2 regions of the Azospirillum sp. UENF 111221 genome follow, and region 2 is predicted to be linked to the other one. Evidence: predicted binding sites of a transcription regulator. Region 2 holds the regulator's gene; the other holds the start of a gene.
What was found. The regulator LexA, encoded in region 2, represses DNA repair genes until DNA is damaged. The targets are predictions, from matches to a motif close to ATGTTCTANTTTGGTTC.

Region 1 (5,421 bases), 2.0 Mb from region 2:
CGGTCCTTTCGTCCTGTCCGGCCAGTTGGCGACCAACGGGCGATCGGTTGGCGATCAGCCGGCGGTCAGCGCTGGGGCTTGTCTTCGCTGCTTTTCCCGGTGGCGCTCTTCTCGGCAGGAGGAGTCCCGTTCCCTGCCTTGTCCCCGGCGGCGGGGGGCGTGTCGGCCGCGCCGGCCGGCGGACGGGCAGGCTCGTTGGCGGCGCTGCCGAGCAGGCCGGCCTCGCGGTAGAAGCGCTCCGCCCCCGGATGCAGGGGAACCGAGACGTTGGCGACCGCGCGGGCGGGATCGAAATTGCGGCCCTGCGGATGCCCGTCGGCCAGGACGCGGCGGGTGTTCTCGTGCCACAGCGCGCGGACGACGCCATAGATCAGGTCGGGGTCGCGGTCGGCGCGGGTCAGCAGCTCCGCCCCCAGGCTCAGCGTCGGGGTGGGGGCGCTGCCGGGATAGGCGTTGGCCGGGATTTCCTGCTCGATGTAGAAGCGCTGGCCGCGCAGCAGCCGGTCGGCCGGCTCGCCGTCCAGCGGCACCAGACGGATCGGCACCCGCGCCGCCACGTCGCTGACCGCCGCCACCGGATAGCCGCCGACCATGAAGAAGCCGTCCAGTTCGCCCTTCGCCAGCCGGTCGGCCGCGGTGCCGGGCTTCAGGTAGAGCGGCGTGATCGTGCTTTCCGACAGTCCGTAGGCGTCCAGGATCAGCCGCGCCTCGACCAGAGTGCCGGAGCCTTCCTCGCCGACAGAGATGCTGCGGCCCTTCAGGTCGGCCATGCGGTCGATGAAGCCGTCGGAGCGGACGACGATCTGGATCGCCTCCGCATAGAGCATGCCGAGCGAGCGCAGCTCGGTGAAGGGGCGCTTGCCGGTGAAGCTGCCGGTGCCGCTGTAGGCCCAATAGGCGACGTCGGCCTGGGCGAACCCGGCCTCCACCGTGCCCGCCCGCAGCATCTCGACATTGTCGACCGAGCCGTTGCTGGCCTGCGCCACCACGATCAGGCCGGGGATGCCGCAGCTTCCGCCCTTGTCGCAGGGGCGCGAGCCCGGCGGGTTGGAGATGGCGTTGGCGATCAGCCCGCCGATCGGAAAATAGGTGCCGGAGGTGGTGCCGGTGCCGATGCGGAAATAGCGCAGATCCTGGGCGGTGGCCGGATTTCCAAGCAATCCGCCGCCCGGCAACGGGGCCAGGGCCACGCCTCCCATCAGCCCGCCCAGCAGATGGCGGCGGGTCAGGCCGAGGTGAGTCAGGCCGAGGTGAGGCAGGGGAGCCGCATCGGGATGCGGCCCGGCTCCCGGAGAGCGGAGCCCCGGTGAGGGTGGGCAGGCTTTGGCGGCTGCGCGGGACACCGGATCGTTCCGTTCGTCTGGCCCGTGCCTCCCAAGCGGGACGGGCGGGGAGGGGAGGTCGTGCCTTCAAAGATTTCCGCGCACCCCTGTCATTTCAAGGCGCATCCGGTCAAATCACGCCGACGAGGTCGAGAACGCCGGCGACTGCTACCGCACCGCCACACAAACGCACGGCCCGGTCCGACTCGGCCTGCGTCACCGCAATCGACAGACCCAGCCCGCCGCAGGCGACCAGCATCAACCCTGACGCGAAACCGGCCCAGTAGAGCGGCGGTCCCTGATGTGCATGGCCGTGGAACACCGCGGCGACCGCGGCGATCAGCACCGCCACCACCGCCGGCGCGCGCACCCCCAGCGCCACCAGCGACCCGACCACCACCAGCGAGGCGGCCAGTCCCGGCGCGGCATAGGGCAGCCGCACGCCCATCTGGGCGGCGAAGCCCGCCGCCAGCGCGGCGGTCACCGCGGCGGCCGGCACCTGCCACACCGCGGTGCCGCCGGCTTGTCCGGCCCACAGGCCGATGCCGAGGATGCCCAGCAGATGCTGCAGCACCCACACCGGCGTGGTCAGCCCGTTGCCGAAGGCCCCCGTCACCGTCGTCATGCGCCCGCATCCCCCCGTCCGTTCAGCTGTCTGTCCAGCTCCAGCTGCCGGTATGGCGGCTGAGCGGGGGCGGGGTCAAGCCGTCAGGACCGGCGCTGCCGGGGCGCGCAGGGTGGCCGCTACCGTGCCAGCGGGTCGCCGAACTGGCGCAGGTCGTTCTCGCGCCGCATCAGGTCGCGCTGGCCCAGCGGGTCGAGCCGGCCCATGGCGTCGTCGGTCCGCATGCGGTCGACCTCCGGCCTGATCAGGTCGCGCTTGAAGGCGTCGGTGGCGCTCTGGGACGAGGGCGGGGGCGGCACCGGGATCGGGCGCGGCGGCTGGGGCAGGGCGGCCGGGTCGGGCGGCGGCGACGAACTGCCGCGGCGGCGTTTCGGCGGCGGCTGGTCGGTGCCGTCCGGGTCGCGGCGCATCTGCCGGTCGTCGCTCTGGCTGTCGCTGGTTTTGCGGGACTGTGCCGTGGCGGCGGACCTGGAGCCGGTCCGCGACTGCTCCGCCTGGATCTGGCTCCAGGTTCTTCGCTCGCCCCCGCCGGGAACGACCGTCTGGTTGTAGACGGGTGGAAAGGCCTGGGCGCGGCCGGGATTGTCGTCGCGCAGGTCCGTCGGCGCGCAGGCGCTTGTCGCCAGCAGGAGAAGGAGCGGCGTCAGTCGAATGGCGAGCGATGGGAGAGGTGGGGTCATTGATGGAATGTCGGCATTGCTGATCGTTTCGGCAAGATGACCCCAAAGGAGGGACTCCCCTTGCAGCCAAGCCGGCGCTAAGATGTTCTTTGTTTGTTCCTGATTGTCGGGTTTCTTATGACGCATCCCCCTCCCCACCCGCCCTTGTCCCCCTCTCCCCCCGGGGAGAGGATCGGGGGGAGAGGGGATTGTTCCGCCGGGCGGAGAGACCCAAGCGCCGCATCCTCGCTTTGTGGCTGCCGCGCCTGCCGACCGACGCGCGGGAACGGCTCATGCCGCCGGAGTTGCGCGCACGCCCCTTCGTCCTGCTGCGGACGGAGCGCCAGCGGCGGGTGGTGGTCGCGGTCAACCGGGCGGCGGCGATGCTGGGCATCGCTCCCGGCCATACCCTCAGCGATGCCCGTGCGCTGGAACCGGCGCTGGAGGTGGCGGAGGCGACGCCGGAGGCCGATGCGGCCCTGCTCGGCCGCATCGCCGACTGGGCGCGGCGCTACAGCCCCTGGACCGCGGCGGACGAGCCGGACGGGGTGGTGATCGACATCACCGGCTGCGCCCATCTCTTTGAGGGCGAGCCGGCGCTGGCCGCCGACCTCACCGGCCGGCTGCGCGCCGCCGGTTTCGCCGCCCGCGCCGCCATCGCCGACACCCCGGCCGCCGCCTGGGGGCTGGTGCGGTTCGGCAGTCCGGAGCAGCGGCGTCGCGAGGCGTTGGATGGTCTGCCGCTCGCCGCCCTGCGGCTGCCGGCGGAGATTGTGGAGGGGCTGCACGCGCTGGGCCTGCGCCGGATCGGCGACCTGCATGCCATGCCGCGGGCGGGGCTGGCGGCGCGGTTCGGAGCCAGGTTGATGCAACGGTACGATCAGGCCTTCGGCCGGCTGGACGAGCCGATCTCCCCGCGCCGGCCGGTGCCGGACCATCGCGAGCGCCTGACCTTCGCCGAGCCGATCGCCACGCCCGAATCGATTGCCGGGGCGCTGCGCCATCTGCTGGGGAGGCTATGCAAGGGGCTGGAGGCGGCAGGGCAGGGGGCGCGCCGGCTGCGGCTGGACGCCCACCGCACCGACCAGCGGGTGGACGACGACCCGCAGAGCCTGACGCTCGGCACCAGCCGCCCGGCGCGCGACCCGGCGGCGCTTGCCCGGCTGTTCGCCCCTCTGCTGGAACGGATCGAGCCGGGGCCGGGGCTGGAAACCCTGGTGCTGTCGGCGACGGAGACGGGACCGCTGTCCGCCGTCCAGACCGCAATCGACGGGGAGGAGGGCGGTGAGGAAGGCAATGACGACAAGTTGGCCGAGCTGGTCGACCGGCTGGCGCTGCGGCTGGGGGAACGGGCGGTGCTGCGGCTGGTGCCGCGGGAAAGCTGGCTGCCGGAGCGCTGCGTGGCGCCGCATCCGCCGATGGAGCGCCTGCCGGCGCCGAAGCCTTGGCCGGCCGGGCAGGTGCGCCCCTTGCGCCTGCTGACCCCGCCCGAGCCGGTGGAGGCCACCGCCCCGCTGCCCGACGACCCGCCGCTGCTGTTCGTCTGGCGCGGCGTGCCACACCGTGTGCGCCGGGCCGAGGGGCCGGAGCGGATCGAATGCGAATGGTGGCGCGGGCAAGGATCGCTGGGGCTGGCGGTGCGCGACTACTACCGGGTCGAGGATGACGGCGGCCGGCGCTTCTGGCTGTTCCGCGCCGGCCTGTACCGGCCCGACGAGCCCCCGCGTTGGTTCCTGCACGGGTTCTTGGGGTGAGGCGCCGGGACGCCGCCCGCTCACCCCGCCCGCTCACCCCGCCCGGTCGAGCTGCTTCAGGAAGGCGATGTAGCGGTTGATGTCCTCCATGCGCCGGGCATGGTCGTTCATGTCGGACAGGCGGTCTTCGATGGCCTTCTGGGCGCCCTCCACCTCGTCGATCACCGCATGGATGTCGGTCTGCAACTCCTGCGAGGCGGTGGCGGCTTCGTCCATGCGGGCGCTGGTGTCGTCGAGCTGGCCGCCGACGGAGCGGACGGAGGTCACCACCTGGTCGATGGCGCGGCGGGTGTCGGCCAGCGTCTGCTTGGTGTCGTTGGCCAGCTTGCGCACTTCGGCCGCCACCACGGCGAAGCCCTTGCCCGCCTCGCCGGCGCGGGCGGCCTCGATGGTGGCGTTCAGCGCCAGCAGGTTGGTTCTGGCTGGCGATGCCGTCGATCACCGCCAGCACCTTCTCGATGCTCTTCACCACGGTGGACAGCTGGTTGAATTCGCGGACCAGCGCCTCCTTGCGGTCGGCGTGGCCGTCGAACAGGGTGGCGTGGCGGTTCAGCGTCGCCTCGATCGCCGACATCGAGCCGCCGATGCGCGCGGCATAGCTGGCGGTCTCCTGCACGCCGCCAGTCAGCGTCACCAGCGCGTCGAGATAGCTGTGCATCCGTTCGATCACGCTGTTGCGGATGCGGCTCAGCAGCTCCAGCCGGTTGTAGCGGGTGGCGATGAAATAGCTCTGGAACCGGGCGTAATGCACCGCGAACCGGTCGACCATGTCGTCGCTGAACGCGGCGCCGGGCGGCACCTCGAAGAACATCAGTGCGGACAGGGTCTGGTTGATGTTGATGCCCAGCAGCTCGCCGAAGGTGGAGAAGCCGGCGGCGGCCAGCCCGTCGAAGGCATGGACGCGCGACAGCTGGTCGGGGTTGTTCAGCCGGCGCAGGATGCAGTCGTTCAGGATGGCGCCGAGGGGACGCGGCTTGCCGCGCAGATAGGCCGAGAGGTCGTCCTCGGTCTGGCGGACGAAATCGGTCGCCTCCACCAGGCACAGCGAATCGCCGGGATTG
Region 2 (5,421 bases):
CCTTGCCGGCGGCCAGCATCTGGTGCGCGACCTCGGCATGACGGTCCTTGCGCCCGAACTGGCTGACGGCATCGCCGTCCCAATCCAGGCCCAGCCACTTCAGCCCGTCGATGATGGCGTCCACCGCCGCGTCGGTGGACCGTTGCCGGTCGGTGTCTTCGATCCGCAGCAGGAACTGACCGCCGGTGTTGCGGGCGTACAGCCAGTTGAACAGGGCGGTGCGGCCACCGCCGATGTGCAGAAAGCCGGTCGGCGACGGAGCGAAGCGGGTGACGACGGTCATCGGTCTCTCAATTTCCGGTTCGGCGCTGGTATGATGCGCCGGTGGTTCGACACCGTGGTTTAACACAGCCACCCGGCTTGGAGGCAATGCGATGCGCGCATGGACGGTCGTTGAGGGGCTCGCGGGTGGCATCGCTGCGCCCGGAATCCGTTACCGGTGACGGCCGCCGGCTGGCCGGAGGAGGAAACCGACGGCCCCCCGGCGCTCGGCGGAGGCTGGCGGCGCCTGCTGGCGCGCGTGGGTGGGCGACTCGTGGCGCTCGCGGAGGCGGAGGGCGAGCGCTGGGTGCTGTGGCTGCCCGTCGCCTTCGGGGCGGGGGTATCGTTCTATTTCGGCCTGCGGCAGGAGCCCGACTGGTGGATTGGCGCGGCTGCGGTCGGCGGCTGCGCGGTGCTGGTTCTGGCGCTGCGGCGATGGTTCGCCATGACCGGTGTGGCGATGGCGCTGTTGATGCTGGCGGCGGGGTTCCTGGTGGCGCAGGCGCACACCATCCGCATGGCGGCACCGGTGCTGAGCCGCAGCATCGCCGGGGCGACCGTCACCGGCCGGGTGATGGCGGTGGAACGGCGGCCGGGCGCGACGCGGATCACACTGCGGGAGGTGAGCGTCAGCAGGCTGGCGCCGGAACGGACGCCGGCCGCCGTGCGCATCCGCCTGTCGGACCGCTTTCCGGCACCAGCGCCCGGGTCGGTGGTGCGGCTGCGGGCGACGCTGCTGCCGCCGCAGGCGCCGGCCGAACCAGGCGCCTTCGACTTCCAGCGGCGGGCCTGGTTCATGGGGCTGGGCGGCACGGGCTTCGCCACCGGTGCGCCGGAACTGGTCGAGGCGCCGCCGGTGACGGGATGGAGCACGGTCGCCATCGCCTTCGAGAAGGCGCGCGGCGCGATTGCCGAGCGGGTGGCGGCAGCCATCGGCGACCCGGTGGAGGCGAGCGTCACCACGGCGCTGCTGAACGGCGAGGAGTTCGGCATCCCGGAAGCGACGATGGACGACTTCCGCAACAGCGGGTTGGCGCATCTGCTGTCGATCTCCGGCCTGCATGTCGGCATCGCCGCCGGCATCCTGTTCTATGTCGTGCGGGCGTTGCTGGCGTCGGTGCCCTACATCGCGCTGCGGTGGCCGATCAAGAAGATCGCCGCGCTGTTCGGCATCCTGTCGGCGCTTGGCTACACGCTCCTGGTCGGGGCGCCGCTGCCGACGGTGCGGTCGGTGCTGATGACCGGCATGGTGATGGGAGCGATCATGCTGGACCGTCACCCGTTGAGCATGCGGCTGGTCGCCTTCGCCGGGCTGGTCACCATGGCGATGGATCCGGAGGGGATGCTGGGCCCGAGCTTCCAGATGTCCTTTGCCGCGGTGGTGGCGCTGATCGCCGCCTTCGAGAAGGGCAGCGCCAGGCTGGCGGACTGGCGGCGCGATGCGGGATGGATCGTGCGCGGGCTGTTCTATGTCGGCGGGATCCTGCTGACCAGCGTGGTGGCGACGCTGGCGACCTTGCCCTTCTCGCTCTTCCATTTCCAGCAGATCGCCTTCTATGGCGTGCTGTCGAACCTGATCGCCATTCCCATCACGTCCTTCTGGGTCATGCCGTGGAGTCTGATCGCCTACGCGCTGCTGCCCTTCGGACTGGAGGCGCCGGCGCTGATCGCCATGAACTGGGGCGACCGGGCGGTGATCTGGACGGCGGAATTCTTCGGCCGTCTCCCCTGGGCTTCGCTGACCGTGCCGGCGATGCCGGCGGAAGGCTTTGCGGTGCTGGTGATGGGAGGGATTCTGGCTCTGTCTTTGGACGCGCTGGTGGCGGTGGCTGGGGATGCTGCCGGTCCTGGCCGGGCTGGCCTCGCCGATGCTGGCGGTGCGGCCGGATGTGCTGGTGGCCGGCGACGGGACGGTGATGGCGGTCAGGCTGCCGGACGGACGACTGAGCGCATCGGTCAAGGGCGGCGGCCGGATGACCGAAACCTGGCGGGAGCGCGATGGCGAGCGGTCGGTGGCCGATCCCTGGCCGGCCGACGGGGGATGGAGCGGGGGAGGGCGGTCGCTGGACTGCGACGCGTTTGGCTGCCTGTACCGGGTGCAGGGAAAGACAGTGGCGTTGCCGCGGCTGCCGGATGCGCTGGACGAGGACTGTGGGGCAGCTGATGCGGTGGTGACGGCGGAGGTGGCGCGGCGCTGCCGGGCGGATCTGGTGGTGGACCGCTGGACCCTGCGCCATGAGGGCGCGCATACGCTGACGGTGACCGCCGAGGGGGTGACGGTGGAGACGGTGCGCGGGCTGCGGGGAGATCGGCCCTGGACCGGAGGAAAGTGAGAGGAACTTGGACATCGCCGATCCCATCCGCCGCGGGGACGGAGGAGAGGATCGGCGGTTGGGCTCGAAAAGCTCAGTACTTGCGCACGAGACCGACCAGCTTGCCCTGCACGCGGACGCGGTCGGCGCCGAAGATGCGGGTTTCATAGGCGGCGTTGGCGGGTTCCAGGGCGATGGTGTTGCCCTTGCGGCGCAGGCGCTTCAGCGTCACTTCGCCCTCGTCCACCAGAGCGACGACGATGGTGCCGTTCTCCGCCGCATCGCAGCGCTGGATGACGATGGTGTCGTGGTCGAGGATGCCGGCCTCGATCATCGAGTCGCCGGAAACCTCCAGCGCATAATGGTCGCCACCGGTCAGCATGGAGGCGGGGACATCGACGAAGGCGCTGTTGTCGCGCAGCGCCTCGATGGGCGTACCGGCGGCGATCCGGCCATAGAGCGGGAGCTGCACCGTCTCGTTCGCGGCGGCCGGCGTCGGTGCGGGGGGAGCGGCGTCGCGGCCGGCGAAGGCGAAATCGCCCTTGATGACGTTGGGCTGGAACTTCGGCTTGGGAGCCGCGGTCCGGTTGCGGGAAGCGTCGAGACCCTCGGGAAGGCGCAGAACCTCCAACGCACGGGCCCGGTGGGGCAGGCGGCGGATGAAGCCGCGCTCCTCGAGCCCGGTGATCAGGCGATGGATACCCGACTTGGACTTCAGGCCCAGGGCGTCCTTCATCTCGTCGAACGACGGCGAGACACCGCCCTGGCCAAGCCGTTCGTGGATGAACAGCAGCAATTCGTGCTGCTTGCGCGTGAGCATGGATGCCTCCCGGCCTCGGCCAGACTGAAGATGGAACAAAAACTAAACGTTGCTCCATGTTCTAGTTTGGTTCCTGCCGCGCGTCAAGCCCTCCATCGGCATCTTTTAGAACTTGAGGGGAACATCTGGAACGGCATGAAACAGTTTTCCGGGTGATGTTCAACTGTTCCAGCCGGCCGTTCCGGCGCTCTGCTCAGGCGCTCTGCTGAAGTCTAGATGCTGAGCGCCCCATCCGTCAAAGGAAGCACTGTCACCATCGCGCCGGCCGGTTCCGGGTCGGCATGGGGCGGGCGGGGGATCAGGCAATCGGCCTGGGCGTACAGGGTGGTGATGGCGCTGTCCTGCCGGGCGAAGGGTGTCACGGTCAGGACACCGTCCGGGCCGGCGGCCAGCGTGGCGCGCAGATACTCCTCGCGCCGGTCGTTGGCCCTCAACGGGCCGGTCAGGCGGGCGCGCAGCGGCAGACGGTCGTCCTCCGGCGGCAGGCCCTGCAGCACGCGCAGGACCGGGCGGAGGAACAGGAGCGCCGTGACGCCGGTGGACACCGGGTTGCCGGGCAATCCCAGCAGCGGCACAGACCCGGCACGGCCGAACATCAGCGCCTTGCCCGGACGCATCGCCACCGTCTGCACCTCCAGCGCCACGCCGCGTTCGGCAAGCACATCGCGCACGAGGTCGTAATCGCCCTGTGCCGCCCCTCCGGTGGTGACCAGCAGGTCGCAACCGGCCGCACCCTTCGCCAGTGCCGCCACGCTCTCCGCCGTGTCCCTGGCGACGCCCAGATTGTGGGCGATCCCACCCTGGGCGGTCACCAGGGCGCAGAGGCCAAGCGCATTGGTGCTGACGATCTGGCTCGGACCCAGCGGGTCGCCGGGCAGGGCGATCTCGTCGCCGGTGGCAAGCACGGCGATGCGCGGCCGGCGATGGACCGACAGCCAAGGCACGTTGCCGCCGGCGGCCAGCGCGATGTCGCGCGCGGTCAGGCGCCGGCCCTTTGGCAGAAGCTCCTGACCGGCCGTGAAGTCGAATCCGGCCTCGCGGACGAAGCGGCCGGCGGCCACGGCGCGGCCGATCCGCACGGTGGCGTCGTCGGCGCTGCAATCCTCCTGCATCACCACGGCGTCGGCACCGCCGGGCAGGGGCGCGCCGGTGAAGATGCGCACCGCCTCGCCCCGGCCGACGCTGCCGGTGAAGGCATGGCCGGCGGCGGATTCGCCGATGCGGCGCAGCGGGACGGGGGCCTCGGCGGTCGCAGCGGCGATGTCGGCGGCACGCACGGCCCAGCCATCCATGGCGGCGGCGTGAAAGGGCGGCTGGGTCAGCCGGGCGACCACCGGTTCGGCCAGCACACGGCCGAGCGCGTCGGGCAGGGCGACGGTTTCCGCCGGGAGGGCGGCGAAGGCCGACAGGATGCGGGCGCGCGCCTCGGCGACGGAGATCATCGCGTCAGGCTCCGGTGGAGGAGGATGTGGACGCGCCCCACTCGCCGCTCTTGCCGCCGGCCTTGTGCAGCAGGCGCACATCGGTGACGGTCATGCCGCGGTCCACCGCCTTGCACATGTCGTAGACCGTCAATGCTGCGATGGTGACGGCGGTCAACGCCTCCATCTCCACGCCGGTCTGGCCCTTCAGCTTGCAGGTCGCCGTCACGTCCACCGCGTTGCGGGCGGGGTCGCAGGACAGGTCGACCTTGACCGAGGTCAGCATCAGCGGGTGGCACAGCGGGATCAGGTCGGGCGTGCGCTTGGCCCCCATGATGCCGGCCAGCCGGGCGACCGACAGCACGTCGCCCTTCTTCACCCCGCCCTGCATGATGAGATCAAGGGTTTCCGGCTGCATCAGCACGGTCGCCGCGGCTGTCGCGGTGCGTTCGGTGTCGGCCTTGTCGGAGACGTCGACCATCACCGCCTTGCCCTCGGCGTCGAAATGGGTGAAGCCGGTCATCGGGCGGTCTCCGTCAGAAATTTTTCCATGAAGACGCTGACGCCATTGTCTTCGTAGCAGGCATAGGGGCCGCGGTCGGTGAAG

Region 1: a site for LexA is predicted at 2,710-2,726, ahead of ACWPN3_RS25715 (Y-family DNA polymerase). Genes of this name have one in related genera too.

Annotation. Positions count from the first base shown of each region.
Region 1 is NZ_JBSNCH010000005.1:2,312,958-2,318,378, forward strand. Features, by position in the region: gene ACWPN3_RS25700 (TAXI family TRAP transporter solute-binding subunit) at 66-1,343, opposite strand; gene ACWPN3_RS25705 (HupE/UreJ family protein) at 1,453-1,947, opposite strand; gene ACWPN3_RS25710 (hypothetical protein) at 2,067-2,627, opposite strand; gene ACWPN3_RS25715 (Y-family DNA polymerase) at 2,816-4,360, shown strand; gene ACWPN3_RS25720 (methyl-accepting chemotaxis protein) at 4,394-4,771, opposite strand; partial or broken gene ACWPN3_RS25725 (FIST signal transduction protein) at 5,268-5,421, opposite strand, start outside.
Region 2 is NZ_JBSNCH010000005.1:330,221-335,641, forward strand. Features, by position in the region: gene gltX (glutamate--tRNA ligase) at 1-283, opposite strand, end outside; gene ACWPN3_RS15925 (ComEC/Rec2 family competence protein) at 440-2,425, shown strand; gene ACWPN3_RS15930 (hypothetical protein) at 2,379-2,594, shown strand; gene lexA (transcriptional repressor LexA) at 2,668-3,393, opposite strand; gene ACWPN3_RS15940 (molybdopterin molybdotransferase MoeA) at 3,606-4,835, opposite strand; gene moaC (cyclic pyranopterin monophosphate synthase MoaC) at 4,840-5,337, opposite strand; gene ACWPN3_RS15950 (GNAT family N-acetyltransferase) at 5,334-5,421, opposite strand, start outside.